One region of the Acidovorax sp. GW835-FHT14G06 genome, then DNA from elsewhere that is predicted to be linked to it. Evidence: predicted binding sites of a transcription regulator. Region 1 holds the regulator's gene; the other holds the start of a gene.

Region 1 (3,406 bases):
ACGTGGAAACCAGCAAGAACCCACTTCTTGTGAACCACTGGGAAGCGTGCCGCAGGGGTCCAGCCCCATGCGTTCAGCCGTTCGCCTGGGCAGCCCTTGTTTCAAGGGACACAAGTTCATAGGACTGCCAATCATGTACGACCGCAAAATTCTTGTCGAACAAACCGACCCCGAGCTGTTTGCTGCCATCCAGGCCGAGAACGCGCGCCAAGAGCACCACATCGAGCTGATCGCCAGCGAGAACTACGCCTCCCCCGCCGTGATGTGGGCCCAGGGCACCCAGCTGACCAACAAATACGCCGAAGGCTATCCAGGCAAGCGCTACTACGGTGGCTGCGAGCATGTGGACGTAGCCGAACAACTGGCCATTGACCGCGTCAAGCAGCTGTTCGGCGCAGAAGCCGCCAACGTGCAGCCCCACTGCGGTGCGTCGGCTAACGAGGCCGTGTTCCTGGCCTTCTTGAAGCCCGGCGACACCATCATGGGCATGAGCCTGGCCGAAGGCGGCCACCTGACTCACGGCATGCCCCTGAACATGTCCGGCAAGTGGTTCAACGTGGTTTCCTATGGTCTGGATGCGAACGAAGCCATCGACTATGAAGCGATGGAAAAGAAGGCCCACGAGACCAAGCCCAAGCTCATCATCGCCGGTGCCTCGGCTTACAGCCTGCACATCGACTTTGCACGTTTTGCCAAGGTGGCCAAGGACGTGGGCGCGATCTTCATGGTGGACATGGCCCACTACGCTGGCCTGATCGCCGCTGGCGTGTACCCCAACCCCGTGCCCCACGCTGACGTGGTCACATCGACCACGCACAAGAGCCTGCGCGGCCCCCGTGGCGGCATCATCCTGATGAAGGCCCAGCACGAAAAGGCCATCAACAGCGCCATCTTCCCCGGCCTGCAAGGTGGCCCGCTGATGCACGTGATCGCCGCCAAGGCAGTGGCTTTCAAGGAAGCGCTGCAGCCAGAGTTCAAGACTTACCAGGAACAAGTCGCCAAGAACGCCAAGGTAGTGGCCGAGACGCTGACCGCACGCGGCCTGCGCATCGTGAGCGGCGGCACGCAAAGCCACGTCATGCTGGTGGACCTGCGCGCCAAGGGCATTACCGGCAAGGAAGCCGAGGCCGTGCTCGGTGCCGCCCACATGACCATCAACAAGAACGCGATCCCCAACGACCCTGAAAAGCCGATGGTGACCAGCGGCGTGCGCATTGGCACCCCCGCCATGACCACGCGTGGCTTCAAGGAAGAAGAAGCCCGCATCACGGCGAATCTGATTGCCGACGTGCTGGACAACCCGCGCGACGAGGCCAACATCGCTGCCGTGCGCGCCAAGGTCAATGCGTTGACCGCTCGCTTCCCTGTCTACGGCTAAATCCCCAGCCAAGAGCCATGAAGTGCCCCTTCTGCAGCCACCTCGAAACGCAAGTCGTTGAAACGCGGGTGTCTGAGGATGGGGTCTTCATCCGCCGCCGCCGCCAGTGCGGTGCGTGTGACAAGCGCTTCACCACGTACGAGCGGCCGGAGGTAAGCTTTCCGGCCATCGTCAAGAAGGACGGGCGCCGCATTGAATACGACCGGGGCAAGCTGCTGGCTTCGTTCAATCTGGCATTGCGCAAGCGCCCTGTCAGCACCGACCAGATCGACAGCGCCATCGAGCGCATCGAAGAAAAACTGCTCAACCTGGGGCAGCGCGAAGTAATCTCCAGCCGCATTGGCGAGCTGGTCATGCGCGAGCTCAAGAAGCTCGACAAGGTGGCCTATATCCGCTTTGCCAGTGTGTACCGCAGCTTTGAAGACATCGACGACTTCCGCGCCATGGTGGATGAGGTGCGCAAGTAGCAGTGTGCTCCCCGGAGTGGCCGTCGCGCTGATGCCCTCTGCGTGTCCTCCTACCCCCCTGCTACCTTGTCTGCGCGATGCAGCGCGAGGGGCCACTGGCACGGATTGCACGTTGCAACGTTCGGCTATGGCCCCTGCGCATGTCGCGCATGCTACTTCGCAGAAGCTATTAATTTGATAGCTACTGCAGCATGATGGACTAGCGCTTCAGGCGGTTTTTACGTCAAAACTACCGCACAGCACTCAGGCAAGGTCCGCGCAAGTGCCCGACAATGCGCGCGGTGAAAACTCGCCATTTCCTGCAGCTGGTGCTGCTGTCTGCCCTGTGGGGCGCTTCCTTTCTGTTCATCCGCGTTGCCAGTCCGGTTCTGGGCCCCAATGTCATGGCCGCGCTGCGGATTGGCCTGGCCACTCTCACACTGATCGGCATCATGCGGTGGGCGGGCGAGCCCTGGCCCTGGCGCCACTGGCGTGAGCTGCTGGGGCTTGGCACGCTGACGGTGGCAGTACCCTTTCTGCTGTACGCCTGGGCGGCCCTGCACCTGCCTGCGGGCTACAGCTCGCTACTCAACACCATGGCCGTGCCGTTTGGCGTGATTGCCGCCGCCTGGATGAAGGAGGACACGCTGAGCACGCGCAAATGGGCGGGCTGCCTTTGCGGCTTTGCAGGGGTCGCGCTGATCGTGCAGCTGGGGCCTGTGGCGCCCACCTCATCGGTGCTGCTCGCGGCGGGCGCGTGCGTGGCAGCCGCGGCCTGTTATGGCCTGTCTCTCACCTGGATGAAACGGGCGACAAAGCGCATGTCGCCGCTGTCGATTGCCGCAGGCATCCACGCTGCAGCCCTGTTGCTGCTGCTACCGGGGGCGGCATGGACCTTGCCCGCCGCGCGTTTTACTCCAGAGGCACTGGCCGCCGTGGCCGTGATGGGCATCGTGACCTCAGGGCTGGCGTACTGGCTTAACCTGCGGGTCCTCAAACATGTCTCGCCCGTGGCCGCCATGAGTTCCGCCTTCATGATCCCGCTGTTTGGTGTGGCCTGGGGGCATGTGTTTCTGGGCGAGGCCCTGGGGCCGGGCATGCTCTGGGGTGGCACCTTGGTGCTGGTGGCGACCGGGCTGGTCACAGGTTTCAACCCCCTGCGATGGCTGGGTGCTTTGCGCCGCACCGAAGGCTGACCCACTGCCCCACTGACTGACCGAGCGACCCAGCGCCGGAGACGGGCTTCAGCGCGCGACGGTCGCGACGCGGGTGATACGGTTGGTGGTTGGCGGCATCACTGGGCTTTGCAGGCGGAAATAGGACTCCAGCGCGTCCAGATCCAGCTCCCCCACGCGCCGGTCCTGGCCTTGCGTCAACACTGTGAAGTTGTCGCCGCCGCTGTCCAGAAAGCTGCTCATCACCACACGCACCGACTGCGTGTCTGTCACTGGCGCGCCATTCAGCACCATGTGGCTGATGCGCGCCCCGGCAGGCTGGCTCAGGTCGTAGCGGTAACTGAACCCACTGGATACCGACAGCACCCGGGGTCTCTGCACAGTGTTGCCGGCGCTGGCGAACTGCT
Region 2 (3,406 bases), on a different contig from region 1:
GTGTTGAGCGTGATCTCGGTGCACAGATTGGACGAATGCACCACACCGGCGTGCTGCTGGGGCGAGCGCACGTTGCAGGCATCCTTGAACGTGATCCAGGGATGGCCGGTCTCGAACAGCATGGTCAGCATCTTGCGCCAGAGATCCGTGGCCTGAATGGTCTTGGCGGGCTTGATCTCGCCGCGCGCAGCCTTTTCTTCGTAGGCCACGTAGGCCTTTTCAAAGTCGGCGCCAAACAGGTCGTGCAGGTCGGGCACGTTGGAGGGCGAGAACAGGGTCCAGGTGCCCTTTTCCATCACGCGGCGCATGAACAGGTCGGGGATCCAGTTGGCCGTGTTCATGTCGTGCGTGCGGCGGCGGTCATCGCCGGTGTTCTTGCGCAGCTCCAGGAACTCTTCAATGTCCAGGTGCCAGGTTTCCAGGTAGGTGCAGACGGCGCCCTTGCGTTTGCCGCCCTGGTTCACGGCCACGGCTGTGTCGTTGACCACCTTGAGGAAGGGAACCACGCCTTGTGATTCGCCATTGGTGCCCTTGATGTGCGAGCCCAGTGCGCGCACGCGGGTCCAGTCGTTGCCCAGGCCACCGGCAAACTTGGACAGCAAGGCGTTTTCCTTGATGGACTCGTAGATGCCATCGAGGTCGTCAGGCACCGTGGTCAGGTAGCAGCTTGACAGTTGGGAGCGCAGCGTACCGCTGTTGAACAGAGTGGGGGTGGACGACATGAAGTCGAACGACGAGAGCACTTCATAGAACTCGATGGCGCGGGCTTCGCGGTCGGTTTCATTGAGCGCCAGGCCCATGGCCACACGCATGAAGAATGCTTGCGGCAGCTCGATGCGGGTTTTCTTGACGTGCAGAAAGTAGCGGTCGTACAGGGTCTGCAGGCCGAGGTAGTCAAATTTCAGGTCGCGGTCTGCCTTGAGCGCGGCGCCCAGACGTTGCAGGTCGTACTGCATCAGGCGCTCATCCAGCAGGTCGTTGTCCACGCCCTTCTTGATGAATTGTGGGAAGTACTCGATGTACGCCTGGCCCATCGCATCCTGCGTCACCTCGCGGCCCAGCACCTCGCGCACGATGGTGTGCAGCAACAGGCGGGCGGTGGCGTAGGTGTAGTCGGGATCCTTCTCGATGAGAGTACGGGCTGCCAGGATGGAGGCCTTGTAAACCTCATCCATGGGCACGCCGTCGTACAGGTTGCGCATGGTCTCGGCCACGATGGGGTCGGCCTTCACGTCGGCGCCTAGGTTCACGCACGCCGACTCGATCAGGGCCTGCAGGCGCTTCGGGTCCAGCGCAACACGCTCGCCCCCATCGATCACCTGCAGCAGCGGGATGGACACAGCGGGGGTTTGCTGTTCGGCTTGGCGGGCACGTTCTTGCGTGCGGCGCTCGCGGTACAGCACGTAGGCGCGGGCAATTTCGTGGTGACCGCCACGCATCAGGCCGAGCTCCACCTGGTCTTGCACGTCTTCAATGTGGAAGGTGCCTCCGCCAGGGCGCGAGCGCATCAGGGCGCGCGTGACGTTATGAGTCAGCGTGTCCACCACCTCGCGCACGCTGGCCGATGCCGCGCCTTGCGTACCGTGGACTGCCAGGAAGGCCTTCATCATGGCCACCGCGATCTTTTGCGGTTCGAAAGGCACTACGGCTCCGTTGCGGCGAATGATCTGGTAGTGCGCAAACGTGTTGGAGGCCGTGGCCGCAGGCGCTGCCTGGGATGCGGGGGCATCGGTAGTAACGGCATGGGCAGTGGAAGGCGTGTTCAAAGCAGCTTGCATGGGGTCCTCTTCTGTGGGCTGTCTGGGGTGGGCGTACGGCCTGGTGTGCCGCCGCAGCGTGTGTGTGATGCGCCGGACTTTAGTCTGGCGCACACTATATATGGTGTGTCGAGGCGGTTCAAGACACTACCGGTAGTGTACCGCCGGAATGAGCCCCCAAAACGGAAACAGTATGTTCCCAGCCCCGGTACGCCAGCTATCGGTGTCTGCGGCCAGCCCTTGTGGATGCGACGCATGGGATGCCAAACCGCGCAGCGGCGGACCTTGGCGGCGGATTTCCTGCGCCAGACCGCGCGGCACTTGCTTGGGTAAACATGTGCAAACGCACAAAGAAAAATTTGTATTGATGCGCCCGTGCGACAGTGAAGGCGCCGCGTCAGCTGGGCTGCGACGGTCCCGTTTGTGTGCTCTGCGGGAGTCGCTGCGCAGGCCAGTCCAATGCCCTTTGCAGCCGTGGCCAGTCAAAGCCCGGGCCCGGGTCCAGTTTGCGCCCTGGGGCAATGTGTTCATGCCCCGCGATGTGCTTAATGGGGTAGCGAAGCGCAATGTCCTGGCAGACTCTGGCCAGGGCTTCGTACTGTGCGGGCTCGAAGTGCAGGCCCTCCAGTCCTTCCAGTTCAATGCCGATGGAATCGTCGTTGCACTGGCTCCTCCCACGGTAGAACGATTGCCCGGCATGCCAGGCGCGCAGGTCACAATCCACAAACTGCCACAGCACCCCGGTGCGCTCGATGAAAAAATGCGCGGACACCTGCAATCCGCGGATGCCCTGGTAGTAGGGGTGCGCATCCCAGTCCAGGGTGTTGGTGAACAACTGTTGCACGGCACCGCCACCGTATTCGCCCGGTGGCAGGCTGATGGAATGCACCACGATCAGATCGACCTGCGAGGCATGCACCGGGCGCTGCCCGTGATTCGGAGATGCCAGCCGCTGGGCCGCCCGGTGCCAGCCGCCCTCCCAGGGCGTCGGGTTTTCTGCTGGTGCGCTGTCAGCCCAGGTCGTCATGCGGGTCCTGGTCATTGGGCACGGCGATGTTCAGACGGGCGATGCGGTAGCGAATCTGGCGCAGGCTGATGCCGAGGCGTGCAGCGGTAGCCGTGCGGTTGAACCCGGATTCTTTCAGCGCGCGGATCAGTATCTCCCGCTCCTGCTGGTCCAGCCAGGCCTGCAGGTCGCTGGGCAGTGGCACCGTGCATCCGTTGGCCAGGGGCTGAGGGCCCTGGCTATCGGCGGAGGTCGAAGCATGGGGTCCGGCAGAGAAGGGCGCGGATACCGCCGATCCCTCTGGCGCAAGCGCAAACGCAGGCGCGGGCGACGCTGGGCGTGCCATCTGTGCATCTACTGCTCCGCTTGGTGTGTCCACCTGCAGCTCGTCCCCATCGCTCAATGCCACTGCGCGGTGCAGCAGGTTTTCCAGCTCGCGGACGTTGCCGGTCAGTGGGTGGGCGGCGATGGCGTTCAGGGCCCGGTCGGTGAGTTGGGGCACTGGCATGCCCGACTCGTTGGCAATGCGGGTGAGCAGCGCAGCGCACAGTGCTGGCAGGTCCTCGCGGCGCTCGCGCAGCGGCGGGATGACGATCTCGATCACATTGAGCCGGTAGTACAGGTCCTGGCGGAACCGGCCTGC

What was found. Region 1 encodes NrdR, which represses ribonucleotide reductase genes. Its sites were predicted from a motif close to CACNANATNTNGTG; they were not measured.
Region 2: AC1Q64_RS20125 (ribonucleoside-diphosphate reductase subunit alpha) is a predicted target of NrdR. The motif match lies at 1,871-1,884, and genes of this name have one in related genera.

The regions. Positions count from the first base shown of each region.
Region 1 covers NZ_JBXAGA010000001.1:511,955-515,360, forward strand. Annotated here, with positions in the region: ZMP/ZTP riboswitch at 1-98, shown strand, start outside; gene glyA (serine hydroxymethyltransferase) at 134-1,378, shown strand; gene nrdR (transcriptional regulator NrdR) at 1,396-1,845, shown strand; gene AC1Q64_RS02255 (DMT family transporter) at 2,118-3,020, shown strand; gene AC1Q64_RS02260 (bifunctional metallophosphatase/5'-nucleotidase) at 3,069-3,406, opposite strand, start outside.
Region 2 covers NZ_JBXAGA010000012.1:88,121-91,526, forward strand. Annotated here, with positions in the region: gene AC1Q64_RS20125 (ribonucleoside-diphosphate reductase subunit alpha) at 1-1,778, opposite strand, end outside; gene ampD (1,6-anhydro-N-acetylmuramyl-L-alanine amidase AmpD) at 2,155-2,784, opposite strand; gene AC1Q64_RS20135 (sigma-54-dependent transcriptional regulator) at 2,768-3,406, opposite strand, start outside.